Regions from separate parts of the Desulfatiferula olefinivorans genome, predicted to be linked through region 1. Evidence: riboswitches for the same ligand, from Rfam matches in the RefSeq annotation. Region 1 holds a riboswitch; the other holds the start of a gene.
What was found. Region 1 has a riboswitch for cobalamin ahead of thiC (phosphomethylpyrimidine synthase ThiC). Riboswitches for the same ligand answer to the same signal wherever they lie in the genome.
Positions count from the first base shown of each region.

Region 1 (14,920 bases):
TGGTGGCAGTATACGTTGATGCCGTTTCGAATCAGATCGCGGACCACGTGGGTGTAGTTCGAACTGACGTATTCCTGCTGGGCCCTGGGCACATTGACGAAACTTCCGGCCTTGCAGAAGAATTCCCGGACCGAGACATTTGCCGGCAGGGCGTTTCGACGAAGATCCACCATGTAATCGAAATCGGGAATCCCGTTCCAGATGCGGCCCACCAGGGGCTCCATCATCCTCCGTTCGAGATCGCTTTTCCAGCCCGGCTTTTCAAGGGCCAGGGCGGTGATGATGGTCAGGTTGACGGAGGGGTCCTGTTTGGCCCGCCGGTACAGTTCGTTGATCACCGGATGGGATTTGCCCAATGCCAGGGGCATCCCGAACACAATGGTTTTTCCCACACGGCGGATCATCTCATCCACGCAGGCTGTGACATCGTTGTAATACAAGGGTTTCGATTGATCCATCGTTCCTGATCCTTTCGTCTGAACGGTTGAATGGCCGCTCCGGTAACGGGTGTTCCGAAGCGTAACGCTGTTCAGATACTTACCCTGTTTCAAAAAAGGAAAAAATCCGGTGATGACCGTATTGGCCGTCGGTCGGACGCCGAGGGTTGGATAGGTCAAACGCCTAGGCGGTTTCGATGTGGTTGATTTTTTCGTTACGACAGGATAGGTTAAATAACCCTTAATAATTATCCAGGCATGTTTTCATTCTTTCAGTCTCACAGTCATTAATAAACATCTATGGTCAGCGGGAGGCGAATTGATGACCTCCATTAAGACTCCGAAAATCAAAAAAGCCGCCAGGCCATCGAAGGGGAATGACGACATACTCCAACCCTTTCTGACCGTCTTGGACGTCATACTTAATTCACTGAGAGAGCCTCTGCTTCTCCTTGATCACGAACTTAAGATCATCAAGGCCAACCAGGCCTTCTACCAGGCCTTTGACGTCAAGCCTGAACAAACGGCGGGTGTTATGATCTACGATTTGGGAAACCGTCAGTGGGACATTCCCGCCTTGCGGAAACTGCTTGAAGAAATACTTCCCTTGAATACCCAGTTCAATGACTATGAAGTGGAACACAACTTCGAAACCATCGGTCACAGAATCATGCATTTAAATGCACGGCGTTTTTACGACAAACCGGACGGGGTTCGAATGATCCTGTTGTCCATCGCAGATGTAACTGAACGGGAACACCATAAACGCAATCTCGAAGAGCTTGTCAGAAAACGAACGATGGAACTCGTATCGGCACGGGAAGATGCGGAAAAAGGTAAAGTCATCGCCGAAAAAGCCCTGCACGAAATCAAAAAACTGAAAAACCAGCTTGAAGCCGAGAGAGCCTACCTCCAGGAGGAAATCAAACTGGAGTACAACCATGAAAACATCATCGGGCAGAGCGACGCAATCACATATGTACTTTATAAAATCGAACAAATAGCACGAACTGACACCAACGTGTTGGTTCTCGGTGAAACGGGCACCGGAAAGGAACTGGTGGCTCGGGCCATTCACGCCCTCAGCCATCGGAACAACAGGGCACTTGTCAAAGTTAACTGCTCAACCCTGCCCGCCAACCTCATTGAAAGTGAATTGTTCGGCCATGAAAAAGGGGCGTTCACCGGGGCGATGGAAAGGCATCTGGGCCGATTTGAGATCGCCGACGGAGCGACGATTTTTCTCGATGAAATCGGCGAGCTGCCCCTGGAACTCCAGCCCAAGCTGCTTCGGGTGATTCAGGACGGTGAATTCGAACGCCTGGGCGGCTCGCGAACCATCACCGTCAATGCCCGAATCATCGCCGCCACCAACCGGAATCTGGAAGAAGAGACCCACAGGGGACGATTTCGGGACGATCTCTGGTATCGTATCAATGTGTTTCCCATCACCATGCCGCCCCTCCGGGACCGCACCGAGGACATCCCTCTCCTTGTGGATTATTATGTCAGGCGAATCGCCAAGCGCCTGGGCAAATCCATCGGCATCATTCCGGCCGGCGTGATGCAGGATCTGAAGGCCTATCACTGGCCGGGCAACATCCGTGAACTCGAAAACGTCCTCGAGCGTGCGGTGATCAACTCGTCGGGACCCAAGCTCCACCTGGCCGATAACCTGAATATCCCCTTCAGCAGCCTGAAAAATGACCACAAAACCCTGGAAGCGATCGAGCGTGACCACATTCTCCGGGTTCTTGAACAGACCCGATGGAAAGTGAGCGGAAAAAACAGCGCATCGGAAATCCTGGGTCTTAACCGAAGCACCCTTCGGGCTCGTATGCGGAAGCTCCACATCGACCGTCCCTGATGGTTCCGACGGGCCTTGGCCGTCGGTCATATGTGACCGATTGGACACATGTGACCAGAAAAGACTCCGGCCAACACCAGTCCGACCCCTTCCATCCCCCGGATTCCAGCACATAAGGCCATGATACGACCCTGGCATGAAGATTGAAATACTGTCAGTTTGAATCGTCCGTGTGCCTTCCCTTGTCACCCCCCATGCACAGGTCAATGTTTCATGCTGAAAACAATGAGAGGCCGTTCATATGATCATCCTCAGAATAACCATCAACGTCATTCCTGAAAAATATCAGGAAATGCATCAAACCCTGATGTCAATGGTTGAATCACCCGAAGGGGGTTACGGCGGCCTGAGTTTTGGCGTTTATTGCGATATCGGAAACAAATATCGGTTCACCCTAATTTCGGAATGGCAGGATCGAGATACCCTGACTCATTTCCTGAAATCCGACCGGTTCAGCGTGATTCTCGGAACCCGGACCCTTTTGAGGGAGTCACTTGGCCTGACCATCCTGACCGTCCTCGACAGTGAAGGTCTGGAAACGGTTAAAAACATCAGAAATACAAAAATTTATGGAGAACAATATAATGAAGATCCTTATGATATATCCCAAATTCCCTGAAACCTTCTGGTCATTTACCTACGCCCTGAGTTTCGTCGGGAAAAAAGCAGCGTTCCCCCCACTGGGATTGCTCACCGTGGCGGCCCTGTTGCCCGAAGACTGGCCGAAACGGCTGGTGGATCTCAATGTGAACTCGTTAAGTGACAAGGATCTGGCCTGGGCCGACATGGTCTTCATCGGCGGCATGGCCGTACAGCGCGCATCGGCCCGTGCTGTCATCGCCCGCTGCAAGGCCATGTCTGTCACGGTGGTGGCCGGGGGACCGCTGTTCACGTCGGAGCCCGATGACTTTCCCGACGTGGACCACCTGGTTCTCGATGAGGCGGAGTTGACCCTTCCTCGTTTTCTGGCCGATCTTGAACGGAAAAAACCAAAACGAATCTACCGGTCCGAAGGCTTTTGCGATATGTCAATGACCCCGGTTCCTCTGTGGTCGCTGGTTAAAATGAAGCGCTATGCCGCTATGAGTCTCCAGTTTTCACGGGGCTGTCCCTTTAACTGTGAATTCTGCAACGTGACCGCCCTGTTCGGCCACCGGCCCCGTATCAAAACTCCGGAGCAGATCATTGCAGAGCTTGACGGGATTTATCGATCCGGCTGGCGCAACAGCATTTTTTTTGTCGACGATAACTTCATCGGTAACACCGCTTACCTCAAAGCCTGTCTCCTGCCGGCCCTGATCGACTGGCACAAAGACAAGAAAGGATGCGTGTTTTTCACCGAAGCCTCGATCAACCTGGCCGATGACCCCGAACTTCTGTCGATGATGGTGAAGGCCGGTTTCGATACGGTTTTCATCGGAATCGAGTCACCCGACGAGGTCTGCCTGACCGAATGCCATAAAAGTCAGAATAAAAACAGAAATCTCCTTGAAAGCGTGTCTGTCATTCATCGTTCGGGATTGCAGGTGATGGGCGGGTTCATCGTAGGGTTTGACAATGACAAGCCTTCGATTTTTCAGCGCCAGATCGATTTTATTCAGAAAAGCGGTATTGTGACGGCCATGGTGGGCATGCTCCAGGCCCCTCCGGGCACACGCCTGTTTGATCGTCTTCAGCGGGAAAGCCGGGTGACTCAAACATTTTCCGGCGATAATGTGGACGGCTCTACCAACATTATCCCAAAGATGGGAATGGAACGCCTTTCGAATGGCTACCGTGCGATTCTCAAACAGATCTATTCCCCAAAAAACTATTATCAGAGGGTTATCACCCTGCTCAAGGAGCTTAAACCGCCCGAAATCAACCAGCCACTCAATGTGCAGCGGTTTCTGTCGATGTTCCGGTCCGGAATTCGGCTCGGAGTCTTGGGGAAAGAACGATTCCATTATTGGAAACTGCTGTTCTGGGCGCTGTTGCACAAACCCAAGCTGATGCCGGTGGCCATCACCTTGTCCATCTATGGCTACCACTACCGAAGGATCTGTGAACGGCATTTCAATTTAAAACCGATGCATGGCTTTAAGACAAGGATAACGGTATGAAATTATTCAATATCAATAAACAGATCGAGAAAAAGGCAAAAACCGTCTATCCTGAAACGATACCATCGCAGTATGATCAGAAGCGTGTCGTTTATCAAGGAGGAGCGAACATGAAAATCAACAGGAGGAGCATCGATGTCCGCCGCCTGGCCGCCGTGTTGAAGCACTTGAATGACATCATCACCATTCAGGATCTAAACGGAAGGCTTCTGGCATGGAACAAAAGCGCCGAGCGCTTGTACGGATATACTGAATCAGAAGCACTCACGATGAATATCTCACAACTGATTCCTGAAGGCAGTCAACCAAATGGCCTGGCCTACATCGATCCATCTGACCCCAAAGGGCATGCCGATTCATTTGAATGCCAAAGGCTAACAAAAAGCGGTGACATTATAGATATATGGATTGTGACCACATATTTGAAAGACGATTATGGCAACATTGATTCCATTGCCACAACAGAGAGGGACATAACCCGGATTAAAACCCAATTGATTATACAAGAAAAAGAATTGAAGACACTGAAGGGGTTACTGCCTATCTGCGCTAATTGCAAAGAGATCAGAGACGATGAGGGTTACTGGCATCAAATCGAAAGCTACATAAGGGATCATTCCGAAGCTACGTTCACGCATAGCCTGTGTCCCAAATGTATTGAAGCATTGTATCCCGAATTTAATCTGACGAAAAATCAGGAATAAGAATAATGGGATGAATTCCATACGTGGCTTGACAAGATGCCAAATACCCCAAGGAAATAACGGAGAAAAAAATAAAAGGCACAAAAAAATTATGAAAAATCAAATAAAAACAGATAGTATGGAACAGTTGCTTTCTGATGCCGACAAACTCATTCAACAGATCCATTCCGATGTGATAAAGGAAATAGATGAAAACAGCCGCCTGCAATTTGACATTCACTGTCTTCAATTGGAAAGAATCAAATCAGAAATGCACGAAAAAAAATAAAAAAAACTCATTCCAGCGCCGAGGGTATTCACGAAGCCATTCTGGACATTGTCAAGTCGATGCAGGATTGGAAAAAAAAAACGCCTCTGATGGACCGTTGCTGTTGACAAAGGTCTTACGGGCTGCGCAAGGTCCTCATTTTAATTAATTCTGTGGCCGCAAAGTTTACAGAAGCGGGCGTCGGGGTCGTGGAGGGTGCTGCCGCAGCCGGGGCAGACCCGGAAGGGTTTGGCCTGATCCCCGATGGCCCGGGTCAGTTCGGCGGTGACGATGCCGGTGGGGATGGCGATGATGCCAAAGCCCAGAATCATCACCACGGTGGCCAGGGCCTGACCCAGTCCGGTCTGGGGGGAAATATCGCCGTAGCCCACGGTGGTCAGGGTCACCACGGCCCAGTAGACGCTGATGGGAATGCTGGTAAACCCGTTGGCCTTCCCCTCGATAATGTACATCAAAGCACCGATGATGGTGACAATGGTCAGAACGCTGAAGATAAAGACGATGATCTTGCGCCGGCTGGCGGAAAGGGCTTTGATGAGCAGTTCGGCTTCACCGATGTACTGGGCCAGCTTCAGCACCCGGAACACCCTCAGGACCCTCAGGACACGAATAACCAGAAGATATTGGCCGCCGGGAAAGAACAAGCCGATGTAGGTGGGAATGGTGGCCAGAAAATCGATGATGCCGAAAAAGCTCAGCGCATACCGAAGGGGCTTTGCCACCGTGATCAGACGGACGATATACTCCACCGTGAACAGCCCCGTGAAAAACCACTCGGCGGCTACAAAAAAAGGCCTGTAGGCCGCGGCATAGCTTTCGATGCTGTCCAGCATGACCACCAGCACACTGGCCAGAATGCTGATGATCAGAAGGATATCGAACAGCTTGCCGGCAAAGGTGTCCGATTCGAAAATAATCTGCTCGACGGTTTTCTTCAAATCCTTCATATCGACCTACCCCTTTGGACTCCGGCTCCATTCGATGGCCCGTTTCATCAAATCCGGTGAATTCTTCACATGCAGTTTGCGCTTGATGTATTCCCGATAGCTGCCCACGGTTTTTACGCTGACACCCAAAATATCTGCGATGTCCTTGCGTCCGTACCCCTTGCCGATCAGCTGGAACACTTCCAGCTCCCGGTCGGACAGGGTAGTCACCGGGTCACCGGACGCCTCGGATTTTTTCCCGGCCAGGCCGATAAGGGCGCTGATCACATCGTGGCTCGCATAGATTTTCCCGGCCAGCACATGACGGATGGCACCGGTGACGTTGGCGGTCATCTCCTCTTTCATAATGTAGCCCCGGGCGCCTGCCTTGAGGGCCCTCTCGGCGTAAAGGGATTCGTCGTGCATGGACACCACCAGAATCGGCAGCGTCTCGTCTTTTTCGTGGAGATCCCGAATCAGTTCCAGCCCGCTCTTGTCCTTGAGGGTGATGTCCACGATGACCATGTCGGGCCGGGCCTTTTCGATGGCCCGTTTGGCCTCGTTCACGTCTTCGGCTTCTCCGCAGACCGTCATGTCCGCCTCCTCGTTGATCAGCTGGGACAGACCTTTGCGGAAGACCGGATGGTCGTCTACGATAAATATTCGCGATTGATTCGGCATATGACCCGCGTTCCTTTGTTCAAAGCGCTTCGAATCGTAAGATCCGCTTTGATGTTTTTCGCCCGGTATCCCATGATCGACAACCCAAGACCGCCTGCGGGCCGACTGTCCGACATGCCGCAGCCGTTGTCGGCCACCACCAGGCAAAGGGCGTCATTGACGGAAAGAAGGGTGATTTTCACCCGGCCGGCCCGGCCGTGGCGCAGGGCGTTGTTCACGGCCTCCTGGACGATATGATAAAGATTCGTGGCCACGGCGTTGTTTTTGACGGCAAGGGAGGTCAGGCAGTTGAACCGGCAGGTGACGCCGAACACCTTCTCCACGTGATCGGCGAACTCGTTCAGGGAGGATGAAAGCCCTCCCTGTTCCATGTTGACCGGACACAGCCCCTTGGCCAGGCTTCGGGTTTTGGCCGTGGCCTGGCGGATCAGGCCCACGATTTCATCGGCCCGGTGGGTTTCGGGATGGTTTTCGGCGGAAAGCCGTTGGCGCAACAGGGACGACAGGGCTTCGATGCCCACCAGGTGCTGGCCCAGATCATCATGGAGATCGGACCCGATCTTGCGGCGTTCGGCCTCGCTGATCCGAAGGATTTCATCCTCGGCCCGCCGCCTCTCGGTGATGTCCCTCACCGAGGCCACACTCTGACGGGAACCCGGGATCAGGGCCACGGTCATCATGGCGATCTTGTTGTCCCGCCACTTGTTCCTCAGGCGGCATTCGTAATTCCGGGGCACCTTGTCCGGCATCTCCCTGCGTTTTTCGTGGTACTGTTTCATCATCTGGACATCCACGTCCTCGATAAATTCGGTCCAGACCCGTTTGCCCTCGATCTCCGCCTTGGAAAACCCCGACAGCTTCTCGAATTCGGTGTTGACCATGGAAATGGTTTTATCGTCGTCGATCACGATGGTGGCCGTTCCGGTGGTTTCAAAAATCGTCCGGTATTTTTCCCTGGATTCGAGCAACGCGGCGTTCTGCGCCTTCAGTTCGCGAATCTCCTTCTCCAGTGCATGAATTGTCTGATCGGCTTCCCCTTTGTTGTTTGCGGCCATATCCCTTTTCCTTTTAACGAAACCCGTGTCGCCACAGTGGTGTCCTGTGTTTTTAACACAGGCCGAAGGGGTCTGTCATCAGTGCATTTCAAGGGATAGTACGGAATCGTCGCAAAAGCCGTAAGGATAAATAGGGTTTACCATTTCGGCCATATGGCGTAACGTCCAAAGAAACGGCTCATAACAGGGCACATTCTTCACAGACCAAAGACGGAGGCGACCGATGAATACCTACACAATCCATCCCCTGGTCATGGGGACCAAGGTGTTCGACAAAAGCATGATGACCTATCAGTACAACAACGGCATTCCGTTTACCATTCCCATCTACTGCTGGTACCTGGAGGGAGGAGATAAAACCATTCTCGTGGACACGGGTGAAATGAGCCCCATCATATCCCGGGACCGGGAAGAGGCCATCGGCGGGAAGATCTACACCTTTGAAGAGGGGCTTGCCCGGTGGGGGCTCACGCCCGAAGACATCGACATCGTCATTCACACCCATCTTCACAACGATCACTGCGAAAACGACTACAAATGTGTGAACGCCGAATTCTTCGTTCACGAAAAGGAACTCGAACGCATCCACAACCCCCACCCTCTGGATTACCGTTATCTGGAGGACTACATCGATGAGGTGGAGGAAAACGGACAGATCCGCCTTGTCCGGGAGGACATGGACATCGTGCCGGGCATCCGGGTGATCCACACGCCGGTCCACACCGACGGCGGCCTGACCGTCCTCGTCGATACCCCTTCGGGCAAAGCCGCCATCACGGGATTCTGTGTAATCAACGAAAATTTCAATCCCCCAACGGAAATCCGGGCCATGGAAATGGCGGTGATCCCGCCGGGGACCCATGTCAACGTCTACGAGGCCTACGATATCATGCTCAAGGTAAAGGACATGGCCGACATCCTGATTCCCCTGCACGAACCGGCTTTCGCCGCCATGGACACCATACCCTGAGGAGGCAGCATGACCATCACATTCACGCCCATCGGCCATGCCCGAACCGACGCGACGACTGTGCCGCGGCACTGGTCGGTGTCCGAGGTGGAAGGCCGCCTCGAAATCGACCCGGCCTTCGCACCGGGACTTGACGACATCGCCGTGGGCGATCGCATCGTGGTACTGTTTCATTTTCACAAAAGCCCTGGGTTCAGGCCGGACAATCTCTTTCAGACCCCACCGAACCGAAAGGCCCCCCGGGGCGTGTTCAGCATCTGCTCGCCCATCCGCCCCAACGCCATCGGCATGAGCGTTCTGACGGTGCTGGCCAAAAGCGGGGGAACCCTTACGGTCCGGGGCATCGACATGATCGATAACACCCCCATCCTCGACATCAAGCCCTGGATCACCGGCGAGCACGACTGCCCCAGTGCGGGGCAGGCTTAAAACTCTGATGGACATTTAATATATTGATATAATGAAAAATATTGATTTAATGAAATTATTTTATCTTTGCGCTACAATGCTGATTCTCTTGAATTCTGGCACTGGATGTACATCAAAACATCGTATTTATTTATTAAATATCGGTAATGATGTTGCCTTTATTAAACCTACTGATGGGATCAGAATTCTTAAAATTGACGACACACGATTAAATATTATACCTGATGGTTACATGGCATTGGGAATAGGTAAACCAAAGTATTCCAGTGTTTCAATCAATCCAGGTCATCATAAAGTGGTTGTCGACGTAGAATATTTCAGAGAGGGCGCTGTATTTTTCCTTGATGCAGATTTTAAAAAGAACACGCTATATTATGTAAAATTCAAAGTTATAAAACGTGTTGAAGGGGAAAATGCATGGGTTCTTGATGTTTGGATAGAAGACTCAACCAATAAACACGTCGTCAGTAAAATTGTTAAGAATATTTAGAGGCTGTTTCATCGCCGAACGAATGGGTTCAGGGGATTGCTTTCAGCTGAACTCCAAGCATAGCGAAAGCGTGCCCATCACACGAACAACGAAAATTTATAGGCAACCCATCATGATCTTAAAATAATGGCATTGGGTTGGTTATGGCTTTGGCTTTGTCGATGTGTCTATAAGGTGAGGGTTTTTCCCTTGAGAAAAGCCTCAGGTTTATTAACCACCCGTTCGCTGCGCTCACTTAAGAACATGAAGGGCCACGAAGAAAAACCCACTATTTACAAGCTTCTTCGTGCCCTTCAGTGAGCAACGCGAACGGGTGGTTTAACAATAGGATGATCACCTCCATCTTGAGGGAGGTGACGATAATATTCTTTAAAATTATGACGGCGTATTGTTGTTCACAATGCCCACTTCCTCGAAGGTCTTGATCTCCGCAAGAATCCGTGTGGCCGCATCCAGAAGTTCCATGGCGATGGCGGCGCCGGTGCCCTCACCCAGTCGGAAACCCAGATCCAGCAAGGGATCGAATCCGAGCCGCTCATGCATGAACCGATGCCCCACCTCCACGGAGCGGTGGCTGGGGAACAGGTAATCTTTGGCCGCTGGCGCCAGTTCACAGGCCACCAGGGCTCCGGCTGTGGAAATCAGGCCGTCGCAGACCACGGGAATGCCGTGACGGGCCGCGCCGATCACCAGGCCGGCCAGGCCGCCGATCTCGAACCCGCCGACCTTGGCCAGCACGTCCAGGGCGTCTGCAGGGTCAGGCTGATGACGCGCAAGGGCCTGTTCGATGACCCTGATTTTATTGGAAAGCGCCGCATCGTCAATGCCGGTGCCCCGACCGGTGAGCCGGTCCACGGCGATGCCGGAAAAGGCCGCGATGATGGCCGACGAGGGCGTGGTGTTGCCGATGCCCATGTCCCCGGTGCCCAGCATATCCACCTTCCCTTCGGCCATGAGGCTGTCCACGATCTCAATCCCCGCTTCGATGGAGCTGATGGCCTGATCCCGGGTCATGGCGGGTTCCACCGCAAAGTTTTGGGTGCCTTTGGCCACTTTTTTATGAAAAATCGGCAGGGACGGATCGAAATCCGCGCAAACCCCCAGGTCGGCCACCCGGACCTCGGCCCCGGCATGGCGGGCCAGTACGCTGATCGAGGCCCCGCCGCCGACAAAATTGTAAACCATCTGAGCCGTCACTTCCTGGGGGAAAAGACTGACCCCTTCGGCCACAACCCCGTGGTCGCCGGCACAGGTCACCAGGACTTTCCGCGTCAGGCGCACATCCAGGGTTTTATGAATCGCGGCCAGACGGGCCGAAAGGGGTTCAAGCCGTCCCAGACTGCCCGCGGGCCGGGCCTGGTTGGCCAGACGATCGAGGGCCGTCTCGAGAAAGGTCCGGTCCGGGGGGATAATCGCATCGATGGTTCTGTTTAAAAACGTCATGGTCACCTCGTCATGTTGAAAAAACGCGGGGCTCACGCCCCGCTGTGGTTGAAGGGTTTAAGATCAGGCCGATGCCGCCGCTGACGGCGGGTCCGTCTGACAGGCATCGGTCTTGGCGGCTGAAATGTCTCCGCCGAACACCTGCATGCCCTTTTTCATGGCGCAGAAATCGCCGCACATGGTGCAGGTTTCCTTCTGCCCGGGCAGGCGGCTCTGCCGGATGGCCCGGGCCGTGTCTGGAAACATCAGAAGAGTCTCCAGATCATCCCAGCGCATGTCCCGCCGGGCCATGGCCGCCTGTTTTTCCCGCTCCCGACGCTGAGGGTCCCGGGCCACATCACCGATACGCACGGCCAGACGGGTGGTCCTCACCCCTTCCCGCACATCGGCCTCGTTCGGCAGAGCGAGATGCTCGGCCGGAGTGATGTAACAGACCAGATCCGCCCCGTAACGAGCCGAATGGGCCGCACCGATGGCGGATACCACATGATCGTACCCTGCCCCGGTATCCAGGGGAAGCGGTCCCAGCACATAATACGGCGCATTGCCGCTCATCTTTTTTTCAAGAAGAATGTTTGCCTCGATTTCATCCAGAGGCACATGGCCCGGCCCTTCGACCATCATCTGACAGCCCATGTCCCGGCCCAGTTCGGCCAGTTCGCAGTTGATGATCATCTCGGCCATCTGGGCACGGTCATGGCTGTCGTGGATGGCCCCGGCCCGAATGCCGTTGCCCAGAGACAGGACGGCGTCATACTTCTTCATCAGGGCGCAGACCCGGTCAAACTGTTCGTACAGCGGATTTTCCCGGTTGTTCTGATCCATCCACGCCACCATGAAGGTGCCGCCCTTGGACACCAGACCGCCGTACCTGTACCCCTGCTTTCTAAGGCGCTCGATGGTGTAGCGGTTGATGCCGCAGTGAATGGCCATGAAGCTCAGGCCGTCGTCGAGCTGGCGCTCGATCAGGTCGAACAGATACTCCGGGTCCAGCCGGGAGGGATTCCGGTAGGTGCGGGCCGCCTCGCTGAACGCCTGATACAGGGGAACGTTCCCCACGGGCAGCGAGCAGTTGGCCAGCACGGACCGCCGGATCAGGTCCAGATCCCCGCCCGCAGACAGCTCCATCAAACTGTCGGCCCCCTCTTCCTCGGCGGCCCGGGCTTTTCGGATTTCCGCCTCAACGTCGCAGATATCCGACGAGGTGCCGATGGAGGCGTTGACCTTGGTGCGAAGGCCGGTTCCGATCCCCACCGCTTTCTGGTGGGGACGAGCGGCATGGCTCAGAATAACGATTTCACCCCGGGCCACATGATCGCGAATGATCTCCGCATCCACGTTTTCATCCATGGCCACCTGGTGCATCTGGGGGGTGATGATGCCCTCGCGGGCACGCTCAAGTTGGGTTTTCATCACACAGCTCCTTTTGTTTTCCGCCCCCCGGAAACAAAAAAGGCTCCGGAAGGCATGATACCTTCTCGGAACCCTTTACCATCGAGCCCCAACATCGGCTTTTCTGCACGTCTTCTGACTTCCGGTCTTCCCCGTTGCACCTTCCCGATACCCGTGGGTATCAGTGGCTGCCCATGAGATCCTGAGCCTGAACGGTTTGTCACCCGGTTACAGCGGCGGGTCCGTCACGGATTTTCACCGTGTTCCGTTTGCAAAAAAGCGTTTGGATGAAACAATGCGAAATACATACCCCAAGGCCGCGGCATCGTCAAGAACGGAAAAAATGTCATCATTGATGATCTCGTAAAAAAAAGTTTTTGGACGGCTTCGTAAAATGTTCGAGATCAAGGCTTGCGAAGACCGAGGAATGAGGCGTACTTAGGGTACGCCGCAGTGACGAGGGATGACGCGTAACGCAGATATCGGACGTTTTACGAAGCCGCCATCCGGCTAGTGCAGAATATTCTGAAGCTTCAGAAATCGAATCACGTGGCGGTATAAAAACGGATGGACGCGGAACAGGCCCTCCTCCTGCTGAAGGATGCCCATGCGGGTCAGATTCTGAAGCGCGAGCCTGCTTTTATCCGCGGACTGGCGAAAAACGGCGGCGTGGTCGTCGATGGTAAGGGTGTCATGCTGAACAATGGCCCCCAGGGTGAAGCGGTCTTCGGTATTCAGATGCGACAGAAAGGTGACGTTGAACTGCACCTGGGAGGCCAGACGCAATTCATGCTCCTCGATACTCTGGATGGAACGCAGCCAGAACAAAATGGCCACGGAAATATTGCCCGATGCCACCGACTGGATCTGATCGAAGAATTTTTTTCTTAAGTAGGCCTGACGGTCCGTTTCGGATGACAGTTTCCGAAACGGACGGCTCATCCTGACGACACGGGAAATGAGAAACTTCAACTGATAGCCGGTCATCCGGTGACGGCTTAAAATCATGGATTCGATGTCCTCGCCGGAAAAGGGCTTGAGGGTCACGACCCGATCAAAGGCCCGTGACAGGTCGGCGGCCTTGTCCAGGTATTCCCAGCCGTAGAGGGTGCAGGAACACACCCAGGCCACCCGGCTGCGGGTATGATTGATCAGGGCCGCGAACTGATCGAGAAGATCAAATCCGTCCATGGTTTTCAAAAACAGCTTCTGAAGGTTTTCGACGACAAGGGCCGGAGGCTTGCCGTCGGACATCAGAAATTCACAAAGATCGTCCAGGGTGTCAAAGGGCTTGTCCGGTCGAAGCGGATGAAAGATTGCAGGCAGATCGGCCGTGTCATGCAGCGTTTCTTTGAGGTTCAGCACGTGAACGGTTCGATGCTTGGACCATTCGGGGGTGAGCATGTTGATCAGGGTTGTTTTGCCGCTTCCCCGCTCGCCCACCAGGGCGCAGGCCATCCCTCCGGACGTGTCCAGGGCGGCCATGTCATCCGTCAGGGTTTTGCGCTCGGCCTCACGGCCGTAAAACAGTCGGTCATCGGTCAGGGGTTCGATCTGAAAGAGCTGCTGATACACAAAGGGCAGGGCTTTTAGTTTCTCGGCGGTCTCAATCAGAAACTGGGTGAACTGGATGGTACTGTCTTCGTCGGGAGGTGAAAATCCGAGATTGATCCTTACGTCCTGATACCATTCCCTGCCCTTTTCCCATGCTTTACGCCCTTGGGCCCGGAGGGCTTTCATCTTCCGGCCGACCCATGCGGCCAGATCATGGACCATCCGTTTCAGACGGCCCGCAGCCTTGGCCTTGGCCAGTTTCAATTTCAAGGCAATGAGTTTCTCATTGTCGAGAAGTTTCTGGATCTGCACAATCCAGCCGTAGGCAATTTCACCCAAGTCTGCCCCGATGCTGTCCGGCAGGCCCCGAACCTGGTCCATCAGTTCGTTCAGCTGCCGGATGCTGCGGTCGATGCCTTCGACGACCATCTGATAGGCTTCCTCCGTATAATCTTCCTTATCCAGCAGGGCAAAGGAGGATTCGAGGTTAAACTCGACGACCTCCCGAATATCGTTCATGCCGTTTACGGTATCGTCCAGCCGAATGCGAAGGCCCTGCTGAAACGTGTCAAGCCGGGCTTGAAAGGCGATCAGAAATTCTT
Region 1 covers NZ_BAAHXV010000023.1:51,571-66,490, forward strand. The annotation lists gene ACYQ11_RS15320 (acetyl-CoA hydrolase/transferase C-terminal domain-containing protein) at 1-458, opposite strand, end outside; gene ACYQ11_RS15325 (sigma-54 interaction domain-containing protein) at 760-2,304, shown strand; gene ACYQ11_RS15330 (antibiotic biosynthesis monooxygenase family protein) at 2,546-2,923, shown strand; gene ACYQ11_RS15335 (B12-binding domain-containing radical SAM protein) at 2,901-4,406, shown strand; gene ACYQ11_RS15340 (PAS domain-containing protein) at 4,403-5,110, shown strand; gene ACYQ11_RS15345 (hypothetical protein) at 5,121-5,378, shown strand; gene ACYQ11_RS15350 (ion transporter) at 5,519-6,325, opposite strand; gene ACYQ11_RS15355 (response regulator transcription factor) at 6,332-6,985, opposite strand; gene ACYQ11_RS15360 (PAS domain-containing sensor histidine kinase) at 6,955-8,040, opposite strand; gene ACYQ11_RS15365 (N-acyl homoserine lactonase family protein) at 8,264-9,010, shown strand; gene ACYQ11_RS15370 (SAM-dependent methyltransferase) at 9,020-9,439, shown strand; gene ACYQ11_RS15375 (hypothetical protein) at 9,471-9,929, shown strand; gene cobT (nicotinate-nucleotide--dimethylbenzimidazole phosphoribosyltransferase) at 10,305-11,372, opposite strand; gene thiC (phosphomethylpyrimidine synthase ThiC) at 11,436-12,785, opposite strand; cobalamin riboswitch at 12,873-13,073, opposite strand; gene ACYQ11_RS15390 (hypothetical protein) at 13,275-14,920, opposite strand, start outside.

Region 2 (14,920 bases), on a different contig from region 1:
GGGCCTTGAACAGGCGAAGGCTTTCTTCGGCTTTCTTGCGTGAGGTGATGTTATCGAAAAGAACGGCGATGTACCCCGGTTTGACGCTGTAGACCGACAGGGCCAGCCAGGCGTTGATGGCGTGGACAAAGGTTTCGAACCGTTCGGGAGAACCGGTTTGCGACACCCGTTCGAAGAGGCCCGGTAATTCAGGATTTTTCTCAAAGATGCCCGGAACAAGCTCACGGATGGTCCGGCCTTTTTTATGGCGGATGCCGGTCAGGGTGTCGTGGGCGGGATTGGCGTCGATGTACTTAAAGTCCACCGCCTTGTCGTCTTCAAACATGAGTTCCCCCACGGCGAATCCGTCGAGCATGTTGTCAAACAGCAGGCGATAGCGTTCTTCGCTTTCCCGGGCCGCCTGTTCCGCCAGCTTGCGCCGGTGGCCCTGGATGATAAGGCTGATGATAAATCCGATCAGAATGACGATGAGGGCAAGCGTACCGATCACGGTGGATCTGTATTGGCTCCAGATCGTCTGGGGACGGTTGATGAACACGCTGTCTGCGGGCAGTCGGCGGGGATTGATGTCCCATCGCCTGACCTGTTCCCAGTTGAACATGGGACGCACGAACCGGGACACCGGTTCGAGCTCGGTCGGCTCACCTGTGGTCATGGCGGTCAGAGCCCGTCCGAGCATGACCCCGAGTGCCGTGACATCGACCATCACCCCCCCGATGCCCCCGGTGTCAAGATGGGAGGTGGCCAGGCAGAATACCGGCCGGGGGGACACTTGGGAAATCAGGATGGCCATGGTTCGGGGGTTGAAATTTTTTCCGGTGACGTCTGAGGTGTATCGCCCGTAAATCACCAGATCCTCCGGGGTGAGTTGGGCGATGGTGTTTAACAGGTCGTCTAAGGGCAAATCTCCGGTATAGGTGACGGTGAGGGTTTTTTCCCACGGCGCGAAGGCCTCACGGGCCCGGGCCTCGAACTCCCTGTCCAGTTTCCCGCTGCCGGTGACGAACACCACCCTTTGGGCCCGCGGGAAAAGCTCCAGGGCCAGGGCCATGGTGCCTTTGGTTTCGACATGAAGGGGGCTTTGGATGACTTTTTTTCCGCCCCGGGTCAGGCCGGGCCGGTGTTGATTGTAAAGGGCTAGGCAGGGGCTGTCCGGTGCGATCGCCTCGCCGTGGTCGATCAGGAACCTCAGTGCGGCGTCGAACACCGTGATGATCAGATCAAAGGTTTTGTGTTTGTATTTGGCCGCGAGGTAATCCCGCAGCATCAGGAGCTGGGCCTTATCTTTCGTGAAGGTGACGTCCAGAAACTCATGGACGTAACTGTCCGACGGAAGATGGGATAGTTTGCGGGCGGATTCAAGGGCGTCGGCGATCTGCTGCTGGGCGGTCTGATTGTGATTGTAGGAATACAGAATCAGAACGCGCTGGAACCCCTGGGGCTCAAGGTACCGGGTTTCCCGGGCAGGAAGGGTGTTCGGTCCGGTCAGCAAGACGACCGCCATCAGGACCCACAGTCCCGATCGTCTGAATAGGGGCATCACGAAATCCTTGTGTTTCGTCTTTTCCGACGTGAAGGGTCATCGAGGTTCTTGCGTCCGGAACCACGGAAAAAAAACAAAGCCGTCGATGTGCGTGAACATGAGATTAAGGAATCGAACATGTGAATCATGGGACAACGAAATAAGGATACGCCACGCACAAAGGATCCGTCAAGGTATTTTCCCGGCGGTGGTCGGCCAACCGTATGAAACCCTTGCGGAAATGAGGTGGACTCGATAGTGTGTTTTCACAGGGCCGTCCGGTGGGTCGTATGACCCTAACGATCTGCGGGCGTCCGGGGTGTGATCCGTTTCATTGCCTTTACAACGGTCCGGGTGTATCGTGAGTCCGTTTGTCTTACCCACTTAACCATCTGATCAGGGAGCGACTATGAAAACATTGGCGGCGGTGCTGGTTCTGGTAATGGTGTCGGTTTCACTTGGTGTCGGAGCCGAGTCGGACATGGACGGTTTTTTGAAGGAAAAACAATCTCAGAAACGGGAATTTGAGCAGATGAAGGGCGGCCGCGAAAAAATGACGGCCGTGGACAGGAAATCAAGCGATGTCCAGTTTGTCCCTCCGGCCGCCGTGTCCCTGGTCAATCCCGGGTTGCCCCTCGTGGCCATTCCCGATCCTGTCGGGGAATATCTGTTCTCAGGCGGTCCTGCCGACACGTCGCCCGAGGGCAATACGGCGATTGTTTTCGATGCCGTCCTCACCGAAGATCGTTACGGACGGCCCGATTCGGCCTATATTTTCTATGGGCGCTCCCATCGCATCGATATTCCCCGAACGTTGGCCAACACCTTTACAAACGGCAGCTTCACCGTGTCGTTCTGGGTGAAAACCCAGGACAGGGACGGGGGGATGAAGGGCCTGGTCTCAAACGAACGCTCTTCCTCGCCGTCCTTCTGGGCCTTCAATCTGATCGATGCGAACCGGATGGCCTTTCGCCTGCGAAACCAGGAGGGTCAGACCGTTTCCATCGCCGCGCCCATCACCGACGGCGCCTGGCATCAGGTCACCGGGGTGAGAAACGCCCAGGACAACACGATCAGCCTTTACGTGGACGGCCGGTTGATCGAAACGGCAACCGGGGTCAGCGGCACCGTGGACGCCGGGGGGAAGATTTCCGTGGGGGATCAGAAGAATCTGATGTTCGTGGGACGGATCGACGATATCCGCCTGTGGAACCAGGCCCTGGACAGCGCGGTTCTGGCACGGATTCACGCCCCGGAGGCCGTGGAACCTTATGAAATCCTCGATGAGGCTGAATTGCCCGGCATGCCCGAGCCGGTGGCCCGCTATCTGTGTGACGGCAACGCCGAGGACAGTTCGGGACGGGGAAATCACGGCGTCGTGAGCGGTGCGGAGCTGATCGAGGATCGGGTGGGCAATCCGGAACGGGCCTATCTGTTTTACAATCGCCCCCACAAAATCAAAATTCCCAGAACGGATGCCGTGACTTTTGCGTCGGGCAGTTTCACGGCCTCGTTCTGGGTCCGTCCCGCCGATGAGCCGGTCGGAGTGGTGGAGCTTTTGAGCAATGCCGCGGGCGGCACACCGTTCTGGGCCTTCCGTTACACCCATGAGGGCCGGGTTAATTTCTATCTCCGGAACCAGGAAGGGGACGCTTCGTCTCTTCAGGCACCCCTCAGCCCCGGGGCCTGGCATCATGTCATGGGAACGCGAAACGCGGCGACCCGCACCATGACCCTGTTCGTCGACGGTCTGCCGGTTCATACCGGCCCCGCCGTGTCCGGCAGCGTGGACAGCCTGGGGCCGATTTACGCCGGGGATCACGGGAACCTCCTGTTTGTCGGGCGCATGGACGAGATCACGCTGTGGGATCGCGCCATGAGCGATGATAACATGGCGGCCTTTCATCAGGAAAGCCTTCAGCTCGTTCAGACCGCCTCCCTCTCCCCGGACGAGGACAGCAGGCAGGAGCCGGTGGGTGTGTATCATTTTGACGGCGATGCGACCGATTCATCGTCTGAACAGAACCATGCCGTCGTCTATGGCGCCGCATTGTCCCAGGACCGTTTCGGGAACGACAACCGGGCTTACTGCTTTTACAACCGAAGCGATCGGATCAAAATTCCGCTGACGGCCACCAACACGTTTTCCCGGGGGTCCTTTTCCGTGGCCTGCCGTGTCAAGATCAATGAACCGGCCCAGGGCATTCGTCAGGGGCTGGTGACCAATGCCGGTTCACCTTATCAGAAGTGGGGGCTCTTTTACGGCAGTGATCAGGTGACCTTTTTCATCGGAGACAAGGAAAAACAAACCACCTTTCTCGCCCATCCTGTTAATGTGGGTGTCTGGTACGATATTCTTGCCGTCAGGGACGCCGGGGAAAACACCATCCGTCTCTATGTGAACGGCAATCGCGTGGGACAACGGACCGGTCTGTCGGGGGACGTAAACAGTGGCGACTACATCTGTGTCGGCGACGGCGGAAACCTCCTGTTCCGGGGCTGCATCGACGAGGTGACGCTCTGGAGACGGGCGCTTTCCGATCAGGAAGTTCACGATATGACGACCGTCGACCCCGTGAAGCCCCTCCATGTGCCGGTGGGACCTGCGATACTCGAGGGAAGGAAAACCCTGAACAAGGGGCACCTGCTCCCGAAGAAATGATCGTGCCGCTGACGGGGCCGGCCGGAAAAACATATTGACATCGGATGGGCCATGGGGTAGCACAAACAGACATGTTCAGGTGCCGAAAGGCTTAATCGGGAATCCCGTGAAAATCGGGAGCGGGCCCGCCGCTGTAATCCTCTTGTCTTTTTTGTGAAAGAAACGTTTCGGCCATCAATGCCACTGATCGCACGAATTGGGAAGGCGGCTGAAAGGGGAGGAGAGTCAGAAGACCTGCCTGAATGGACGCACCGGGTCCTTCGAGGACGGAAGGCCGGTTAAAGCGGATCTTATGGATGAACAGGGATATCCCCGGATCGCGGCATCACGTCGGTCCGGGGTTTTTTATTTCGGGGGATAAGGCCACGGGGCGTGGCCCATGGAGGTACTATGGTCGAACTGCATCCCATCGGGGTGATCCGTACACCGTTTCAGAACAGGGAAGGCATGCCCATTCAGCCCACCGGGGCCGAACAGACCCGGGGCACCGTCGAGCTGATGCCTCAGTATGTCGAAGGCCTTAACGATCTTGACGGGTTTTCCCATATCATCCTTTTGTATCAGTTCCATTTGTCGGATACCTTCACGCTGACCGTGACGCCTTTCATGGATACGACGCCCCGGGGGCTGTTCGCAACCCGGGCGCCGCGACGCCCCAATCCCATCGGATTGTCCATCGTCCGGCTGACCGGCGTACGGGGCCCGGTTCTGGACGTGGAAGGCATCGATGTGGTCGATAAAACGCCGCTTCTGGATATCAAACCCTATGTTCCGGTATTCGACCTACCCCGCGGCGAGGTAAGATCGGGCTGGGTGGCGGCGTCCACGGGGGATGTTCAAACGCGTCGGGCGGACAATCGGTTTATATAAGGACAGGCCATGCTGATCGAGATGCTCAAAAACGGGGGGCCGGTGATGGTCCCCCTTCTGATCTGTTCCCTGGTTTCGGTGACCGTGATCATCGAGCGGCTGATTTTCTGGGCAAGGCTCCATGGCGGCATGAACAAGGAACAGGTGTTCGAGGTTCTGGAACGCGTCAGGCAGGCGGACTGGGACGGTGTCCGGGCCATCTGTGCCGGGCGAAGCAACTACATGATCCGGATTCTGGCCGCCGGTATTCTGCATCGGGATTTTTCCATGCAAAAGGCCATGGAGGCGGCGGCGGCCGATGAAGTGAAGAGAATGAACCGCTACATGGGGGTTCTCGATACCATGATCACCGTGGCCCCTCTTTTGGGCATTCTGGGAACGGTGACGGGCATCATCGTGTCCTTCGATGTGCTTGGGCAATCGGGCATCGGTGATCCCCGGGCCGTGACCTCCGGCATCGCCGAGGCGCTTCTCACCACGGCGGCCGGGTTGACGATTTCCATTTTCACGGTGTTTCCCTATAATTTTTTCCACGCGAAAATCGAAAATGCGGCGTTGTTCATCGAAAAATACGCCACCAGCCTGGAAATCGTCTGGGAAAAACAAAACGTGCCGACCGACGGGGGGAGCGGTGCCCAGCGATGAAGGTTTTTCGCCCGCGCAAAAAAATCAGACTGGACATGCTGCCCATGATCGATGTGGTGTTTCTGCTTCTTGTCTTTTTTATCTATGCCATGATGTCCATGGCCGTGCACCACGGGGTGCCCGTGGACTTGCCCAGCGGGAACCATCTGGAGACGAGCCGGGATAACCTGGTCTCCCTGACCCTGAAGAACAACGGCAATATTTATGTGGACAAGGAGCCCGTTGACAAAACCCGTCTGGCCGAGGAACTCGGGCGGCGTATCGCAAGGCCGGAAGAAGCCGGAGTTCTGATTTTCGGGGATCGGGAGATATCCTACCAGATGCTGTTCGAGGTGATCGACACGGTACGGGGGCTGGGTGTTTCCCGGCTGTCCCTTCAGGCGGAGGTTCCGGGGCCATGAAACGACTGATCGTTCCGGCCGCTGTGTCGCTTTTGCTTCATGGCATTCTCTGCGCCGCATCGGTGGATCATCTGATCCGTCCGGTAGTTGAAACCCCAAAGGTCCGGGTGATGAGCATGGATCTTTGCCTGATCGAGGCCCCGGTCACAACCGATCCGCCTCCGGTTGTCCCAAAACCCCCTGAGCCGTTGAAGAAAAAGACGTCTCCCCCAAAAACGGTGAAACGTCCGGCACCGGTTCCGGAAAATCAAACGGTTCCTGCGGTAGAACCGGCCCCTATGCCGGAAACGGCGTCGGCAGCGGACACGGTCCCGGATGATCCTGCCCGGGAGACCCAGGCCGTAAGGGAGGAGCCCCACCCGTTTCAGGCACGGGTCCGAGAGGCGTTTCCCCTGTATCAGGACAATCCGCCGCCCGATTATCCCGCCCTGGCCCGCAAGCGGAACTGGGAAGGCCGGGTGGAACTCGACGTGCTGGTGGGACGGGACGGCCATGTGAAGGATGTGAGGGTCGATCGGTCCAGCGGTTTTTCCCTGCTGGACCGATCGGCTTTGAAAAGCGTGTCGCGGTGGCGTTTCGAACCGGGTCTTCGCGGTGACGAGCATCTGGAAATGTGGGTCAAGGTTCCCGTTGTCTTTCAGTTGGAGGGGGCCTGATGACGAACAACGCATCGAGGCTGACCTTCGTGCGCGTTTTCACGCTTTGCCTGCTTCTGTCGGTCTGTGCGGTTAAGGCAACCGCCGCGTTGACCGAGCATGTGGATCAGCTGGGCCGGCGCTGTCTGATTCCGGATGCACCGAAACGTGTGATATCCCTGGCACCGAGTATCACGGAAATCGTCTGTGCCTTAGGCCGGGAGTCTCTGCTAACAGGGGTGACCCGTTTCAGCGACTATCCGCCGTCCATCCGCGACCTGCCCAAGGTGGGATCCTATATCCGTCTGGATCTGGAACGGATCGTCAGTCTTTCTCCGGATCTTTGCATCGGCATCAAGGACGGCAACCCCAAGGAAACGGTGCTTCGCCTTGAGGCCATGGGCATTCCTGTCTTCGTGGTCGATCCCCATGATCTGAACTCGGTGATCGGCGCCCTGACCGATATCGGCAAGGTGCTGGGCGCAGAGGAACGTGCGGCCCGGCTGGTCCGGGACTTTTCCGATCGCATCCGGCACGTCAAAGCCTTTACGGACCGTTTAAAGCACCGGCCCCGGGTCTTTTTCCAGATCGGGGTGGCCCCCATTGTCAGCGTGGGCCGGGGAACCTTTCTGGATGAACTGATCCGCCTGTCCGGGGCCGACAACATCGCGGGCATCACGCCGGGTTATCCGCGTTTTTCCATCGAGGAGGTGCTTCATCTGAACCCCGACGTGATCATCATCACCTCCATGGCCCGGGGTCAGGTTTTCGAAGAGGTCAAAAAACAGTGGTCTTCCTGGCCGGATCTGGCCGCGGTCAGGCAGAACCGGGTCCATATCGTGGATTCCGATGTGCTTGACCGGCCCACACCCAGGCTGGTTTCGGGTCTTGAAATGCTGACGGCGCTGATTCATCCGGCCTTTGTGCCCCTTTCAACCCCTTTCGAGGCATCGCCGTGAAGCTGTCCGTAAACCAGACCCTGATGTTCGTGATCCCGACTCTTTGTGTCATGTTGGTCCTTGCCGTGATTCTTGGTCTGTCCACGGGATCGTCGGCCATTCATCTTGGTGATCTGATTCAGGTCCTCCGTGGCGAGGGAAGTGCCATGATGGAGTCCATCCTCTGGCGGATTCGACTGCCCCGGGTGCTGATGGCGGCCCTTTCCGGGGCCGTTCTGTCCCTGGGCGGCCTGGTGTTCCAGGCCCTGCTTCGGAATCCTCTGGCCGAACCCTATATCCTGGGTGTGTCGGGGGGCTCGGCCATCGGTGCGATTATCGGTATCATGATCGGCCTGTCCCGGTTCCCCGGCGTGGGTCTTACCGCCTTTTTCGGCAGCATGATCACCCTGACTCTGGTGGTGCTGATGGCGTCCCGGAAAAACGCTCTGAAAAAAGAATCGGTGATATTATCGGGGGTCATGGTCAACGCCTTCTGTTCGGCCCTGATCATGTTTCTGATTTCCCTGACTCAGGACAGCAAGATCCACACCATCATGTTCTGGCTGATGGGGGACCTGTCCTCGGCGGATATGACCCAGACGGGCATCCTGGCCGTCAGCGTGCTGCCTTGTTTCGTTCTGATCTTTCTTTTCGCCCATACGCTGAACCTTTTGCTTCTGGGGGATGAAACGGCCATGTCTCTGGGCGTCAATGTTCAGTTGGTGGGTCTGGTTCTTCTGGTCACCACCTCCTTCATGGTCAGCGCCACGGTGTGCCAGGGCGGTCTTCTGGGCTTCGTCGGGCTGGTGATTCCTCATATTTTCAGAATGATGCTGGGCCCGGATCATCGGATACTCGTGCCGTCGTGCCTGCTGGGCGGGGCGGCCTACCTGGTGGTCTGCGATCTTCTGGCCCGGGTACTGCCCGATCAGGGAGAAATGCCCGTGGGGGTGATCACCGCCATGATCGGTGCGCCTGTGTTCATCGTGCTCCTGAAAAAACAAAAGGGGAACGGGCTGTCATGACGATATCGCGACCGGTGGCGATATGTGCCGAAGGACTGCGCTTTTCATTCGGAGGCAGGCCCGTCATCGATGATCTTTCCCTTGCCGTTAAACAGGGTGAGTGCTTTATGATCATCGGTCCCAACGGAGCGGGGAAAAGTACCCTGCTCAGGGGTTTGGCGGGGATTGAAAAAGAAAAGACCGGGTCTGTTTATCTTGAGGGGCGTCCGATGGGCCGGTATTCCCGCCGGGAACTGGCCCGGAAAATCGCCTTTGTCCCCCAGCTCACGGCAACGGATTTTCCCTTTACCGTTCGGGAAGTGGTGATGAGCGGCCGGGCTCCCCACCAGGGCCTGCTGGGCATGGAAACACGGCGGGATTGTGCCGTGGTTGACGAAGCCATGGGGTTTACCGATGTGGGCCATCTGGCCGGCCAGCCCGTCTGCTGCCTAAGCGGCGGAGAGCGGCAGCGGGTCTTCATCGCTTCGGCCATCTGCCAGGAGCCGTCCGTGGTGCTGATGGATGAACCCACCTCGGCCCTGGACCCGGCCCATCAGATCCGGATTATGGATCTGATGGAACGTTTGAAAATTGAAAAAAACATGACGCTGGTCATGGTCATGCACGATATCAATCTGGCGGCCATGTATGCGGACAGAATACTTGTTCTCAAAAACGGAAAATCGATTCACGAAGGAACGGTTCATGAGGTCATCACCCGGGGAATTCTCGAACAGGTTTATGAATGTTCCTTTATGGTTGATGTTAATCCGTTGGGAGAGAAACCCCGATCAATCCCCGTACCATCTAAATTTCAAGAGGTTGTATCATCCTTGAATAACTCGTTAAGGCGTGGTTGATGCGAGCGATGTTTTTTCATCGGAATCGCTAGAAATGCGCTAAAGCCAATAATATCAAATGTCTTGACAGGTATCTTGCCGTGTGGTATTTTTACTGGAACTATTTTTCTTTAGTGATTTAAAATGCTTATCTGATTTTTGTTATCTTTGGCGACGTTGTTGAATCGTTTATTTACTGGAGACGATCCCTTATGGATGAAAAAAAACAGTCTGAAAAAGACGTGTTTGGCCACGATGATGACGAACCGATTGATCTGAATGACCCTGTTTTTGATGATAAAACCATCGATTTGACAATCCCCGCCGATGACGTTGATGATTTTTCAAGCCCGACCCAGTCCCACCCCACCCAGCCGACCATCGATCTGAATGAGTTTGATGAAACCGAAGACGCCGTGATTGATCTGATGGAGCCTGTTTCTTCTGGAAAGACGGAGACCCTGACTCCGGATCCGGAGACCCTGGACGACGACTTATTGATTCCGGATCTGGAGGATTCCACCGAAGACAGCCTGCCTCTGGTTGCCAATGAATCCGATCATGAAATTCAGGGCGAAGAAAATGGAACGGATGAGGATATTCTGGATCTGACCGATTCCGTGACCCGCACCATGGACGACGACATCATTGAGCTTATGGATAACTTCCTGGAAGACGATGATATTCTTGATTTGTCCGAACCGGTCACCCAGGGGATAGACGGGGATGAGGACGTGTTGGATCTGACCGAGCCTGCGGATGAGGACGACGACGATATTCTGGAGCTTTCCGAACCGGCCACCCAGGTGCTGGACGAGGATGAAGCGGTCCTGGATCTGACCGAGCCCGCGGATGAGGACGACGACGATATTCTGGAGCTTTCCGAACCGGCCACCCAGGTGCTGGACGAGGATGAAGCGGTCCTGGATCTGACCGAGCCCGCGGATGAGGACGACGAGGATATTCTGGAGCTTTCCGAACCGGCGACCCAGGTGCTGGACGAGGATGAGGCGGTCCTGGAGCTGACCGAGCCCGCGGATGAGGACGACGAGGATATTCTGGAACTTTCCGAACCGGCGACCCAGGTTCTGGATGAGGATGAAGCGGTCCTGGAGCTGACCGAGCCTGCGGATGAGGACGACGAGGATATTCTGGAGCTTTCCGAACCGGCGACCCAGGTGCTGGACGAGGATGAATCGGTCCTGGAGCTGACCGAGCCTGCGGATGAGGAGGACGAGGATATTCTGGAGCTTTCCGAACCGGCCACCCAGGTGCTGGACGAGGATGAATCGGTCCTGGAGCTGACCGAGCCTGCGGATGAGGAGGACGAGGATATTCTGGAGCTTTCCGAGCCGGCGACCCAGGTGCTGGACGAGGATGAATCGGTCCTGGAGCTGACCGAGCCCGCGGATGAGGAGGGCGAGGATATTCTGGAACTTTCCGAACCGGCGACCCAGGTGCTGGACGAGGATGAAGCGGTCCTGGATCTGACCGAGCCGGCGGATGAGGAGGGCGAGGATATTCTGGAGCTTTCCGAACCGGCCACCCAGGTGCTGGACGAGGATGAAGCGGTTCTGGACCTGACCGAGCCCGCGGTGGAAGAGGCGGTTGCCGATCTCGATGCCCAGCCGGAAGAAACCGACGCTGAGCGTGATTTCTCGCATTTTGCCGAACAGACCTGTGAAAACCTTCAGTTTGAATTGGCCTCAAGTAAGCATTCCCCCACGATTCTCGGAGCGGAACCGGTGGGTGAAGATTTCGATTTCGACAGCTTTGCCGAACAGACCGCCGATAATCTCCGGATGACGCCGCCCGAGCCGTCCGACGACAGTGACATCGTTGACCTGACCCTCCAGGCCGAACCATCCGGTGAGGGGCTGGATGAAACCCTTGAACTGTCTCCGGCTGGGGCCGGGGACGACGAGGACGAAGATCTGCTGGATCTTTCCGATATCGTTGTCGATGAGGCGGATGCCCCCATGGATTCAAAGGACGACGATCTACTGGACATGACCTGGGACGGGGACCGGACCGTGGAGCTTGAGCCGGAAGACAGTTCGGACTTCTCAGTGCTGGAAGCGGAAATCGAAAAGGAACTCGGTGCCCATCATGCGGACGATGCTAAACATATCGCCGCCTCCCTGGGGCTTGAACTGGACGAGGACACGACCGGCGACGCTTCCGAGCCGATCCTTTCCGTCAGCCGGGAGATGCTCGATGAGGCCGTGGAACGGGTGATCCGGAAACTCTATGGTGAAAAGATCGACGCCATCCTCACCGAGGTTCTCGGCAGGGCCGTGTCCGCTGATATCGAACGGCTTAAAGGCCTGCTGGCCGATGAATGATGAAAAACGGGATAATATGGAATTGTAAAATCCGTCAAAACATACTATAACGCTTTCTTTTTCAATGAAAACTGGGAATTATCACATAGTTCCCAGTTTTTGTTATGGTGCGGTGATTATCAGACAAGACGAGGGTTTCGGCAATGAGCACAGAGCAGCTGGACAAGGGGTACGAGCCCCGGGATGTGGAACAGAAATGGTACGACGTCTGGATCAGGGAAAAACGGTTCAGCGCTGATGAAAAAAGTGAAAAAACACCTTACGCCATTGTCATTCCACCCCCGAACGTCACCGGGGTTCTGCACATGGGGCATGCCCTCAACAACACCCTCCAGGATATCCTGTGCCGCTACCGGCGCCTTCGCGGAGACAACGTTCTCTGGATGCCCGGCACCGATCATGCGGGTATTGCCACCCAGAACGTGGTCGAGAAGAAACTGGCCTCCGAAGGCATCTCCCGCCATGAAATCGGTCGGGAAAAATTTATCGAGCGGGTCTGGCAATGGAAAGAGGAATCCGGCAGCGCCATCATCAACCAGCTCAAACGCCTGGGTGCCTCCTGCGACTGGGACCGGGAACGGTTCACCATGGATGAAGGCCTGTCCCGGGCCGTGCGCAAGGTGTTCGTGTCCCTCTACAAGCAGGGGCTGATCTATCGCGGCGACTACATCATCAACTGGTGTCCCCGCTGCAACACGGCCCTTGCCGACCTGGAAGTCGATTACGAGGACATGCAGGGCAAGCTCTATCATATCAAATATCCCTTTTCGGACGGGTCCGGCTTCTTCGTGGTGGCCACCACCCGGCCCGAAACCATGTTTGGCGACACGGCCGTGGCGGTCAATCCCGATGACGAACGCTATAAGAACATCTCCGCCAAAACGGTCAAGCTTCCCCTGACCGACCGCGACATCCCCATCATCCGTGATTCTTACGTGGAAATGGGCTTCGGCACCGGCGCCCTGAAGGTGACCCCGGCCCATGACCCCAACGACTTCCATATCGGCCGCCGCCACAACCTGGACAGCCCCAAGGTGATCAGCGACGAAGGCATCATGCTCGACGGGGCCGGACGCTTTGCCGGTCTTTCCCGGGAAGAGTGCCGCAAACAGGCCGTGGCCGCCCTGGAACAGGAAGGGCTTCTGGTCAAGGTCGACGATCATGCCCACAGTGTGGGTCATTGCTACCGCTGCAAAACCATCATCGAGCCCAACCTCTCCCTCCAGTGGTTTGTCAGCACCAAGCCCCTGGCCGAAAAAGCGATCAAGGCCGTGGAAGAGGGCAGGACGCGCATCATTCCCGAACACTGGGCCAAAACCTATTACGAATGGATGAACAATATCCGCGATTGGTGCATCTCTCGCCAGATCTGGTGGGGCCACCGTATTCCGGTCTGGACCTGCGAAGACTGCGGCGAGGTCATCGTGGAGATGGACGATCCCACGGTCTGCCCGGCCTGCGGGAAAACCCGTCTGACACAGGATACCGATGTGCTGGACACCTGGTTCAGCTCGGCCCTCTGGCCTTTTTCCACCATGGGCTGGCCCGATGACACCGATCTCTTGAAAACCTTCTACCCCACGGCAACCCTGGTGACGGGGTTTGACATCCTCTTTTTCTGGGTGGCCCGCATGATGATGATGGGCCTTCATTTCATGGACGAGGTACCGTTTAAGGATGTCTACATCCACGCCCTGGTCCGGGATGAGGACGGCCAGAAAATGAGCAAGTCCAAGGGCAATGTCATCGACCCTCTGACGGTCATCGACACCTACGGTACCGACGCCTTCCGGTTTACCCTGACGGCCTTCGCGGCCCAGGGTCGGGACATCAAGCTTAGTCTGGCGCGGGTCGAGGGCTACCGGCACTTCATCAACAAACTCTGGAATGCGGCCCGTTTTTCCTTCATGCATCTTGACAAAGCCTATCCCGATCTGGCCCCCGAGCACATGGGGCTTTGCGATCACTGGATTCTATCGCGCCTCAAAAAAGTTACCGACGAGGTCACCCGAACCCTCGACGGCTACCATTTCAATGAAACCGCTGCGGCCCTTTATAAATTCGTCTGGAACGAATTCTGCGACTGGTATCTGGAAGCCTCCAAACCGGCGCTCTACGGCAAAAACGGCGATGCCTGCATGACGGCGTCCAAGGCCGTCCTCTACCGGGTGCTTCGCGATACCCTGGTCCTGCTCCATCCCCTGATTCCATTCGTGACCGAAGAGATCTGGAGCCGGATTCCCGGCACCGACGGCTCGATCATGACCGCCGTCTATCCCGGCGACCGGGACGATCTTGTGATCGACGACACTGCAGAAAAGGACATGGATCTGGTCATGGGTGTGATTTCAGGCATCCGGAACATCCGGGGGGAAATGAATATCGCGCCGTCACTTAATCTTTCGGTCCAGTTCCAGAGCGACGATTCGCCGGTTCGGGAGACGGCCGCCGCCCACAAGGATCTGATCATGATTCTCTCCCGGCTCGACGCCTTCGACATAACGCCCGTCGGTGAGAAACCCAAATCCTCGGCCACGGCCATCGTGGGTGAGGCCAGTGTTTTCGTGAACCTCAAGGGCGTCATCGATTTCGACAAGGAAGCGGCCCGCCTGGAAAAAGCCATCGCCAAGCTGGAGAAAGAGGTGGACGGCATCGCCAAAAAACTCGATAACCCCGGCTTCGTCGGCAAGGCCCCCGAGGATGTGGTCGAAAAAGTCCGCGCCCAGCATCGGGAAGCCCGTGAAAAACTCGATAAGTATCTAGAAAATTTAAATAAAATTAAAACGATGGCATAGGCAGGTTGAGGATGGATTTGACAGTCAGGCATTTGATCGAACTGGCCTTTGCCGAGGATATCGGGTCGGGGGACATCACCTCCGATTACGCCATCGAGGCCGAAACCCGGGGCGAAGGGTATATCGTGGCCAAAGAGGATCTTATCGTGTGCGGCACCGCCGTGGCTGAGGACGTGTTTCGCATGCTCGATCCGGACGTCGTCATTTCCACCGTGTTTTCCGACGGGGACGCCGTGAAAAAGGGTGAGACCGTCATGACCTTTG
Region 2 covers NZ_BAAHXV010000002.1:276,275-291,194, reverse strand. The annotation lists gene ACYQ11_RS02945 (ATP-binding protein) at 1-1,540, opposite strand, end outside; gene ACYQ11_RS02940 (LamG domain-containing protein) at 1,932-4,184, shown strand; cobalamin riboswitch at 4,245-4,440, shown strand; gene tsaA (tRNA (N6-threonylcarbamoyladenosine(37)-N6)-methyltransferase TrmO) at 4,575-5,054, shown strand; gene ACYQ11_RS02930 (MotA/TolQ/ExbB proton channel family protein) at 5,064-5,699, shown strand; gene ACYQ11_RS02925 (ExbD/TolR family protein) at 5,696-6,100, shown strand; gene ACYQ11_RS02920 (energy transducer TonB) at 6,097-6,756, shown strand; gene ACYQ11_RS02915 (ABC transporter substrate-binding protein) at 6,756-7,694, shown strand; gene ACYQ11_RS02910 (FecCD family ABC transporter permease) at 7,691-8,698, shown strand; gene ACYQ11_RS02905 (ABC transporter ATP-binding protein) at 8,695-9,537, shown strand; gene ACYQ11_RS02900 (midas domain-containing protein) at 9,729-11,861, shown strand; gene ACYQ11_RS02895 (valine--tRNA ligase) at 12,005-14,656, shown strand; gene nadC (carboxylating nicotinate-nucleotide diphosphorylase) at 14,668-14,920, shown strand, end outside.
Region 2: another riboswitch for cobalamin. It lies ahead of tsaA (tRNA (N6-threonylcarbamoyladenosine(37)-N6)-methyltransferase TrmO); the one in region 1 lies ahead of thiC (phosphomethylpyrimidine synthase ThiC).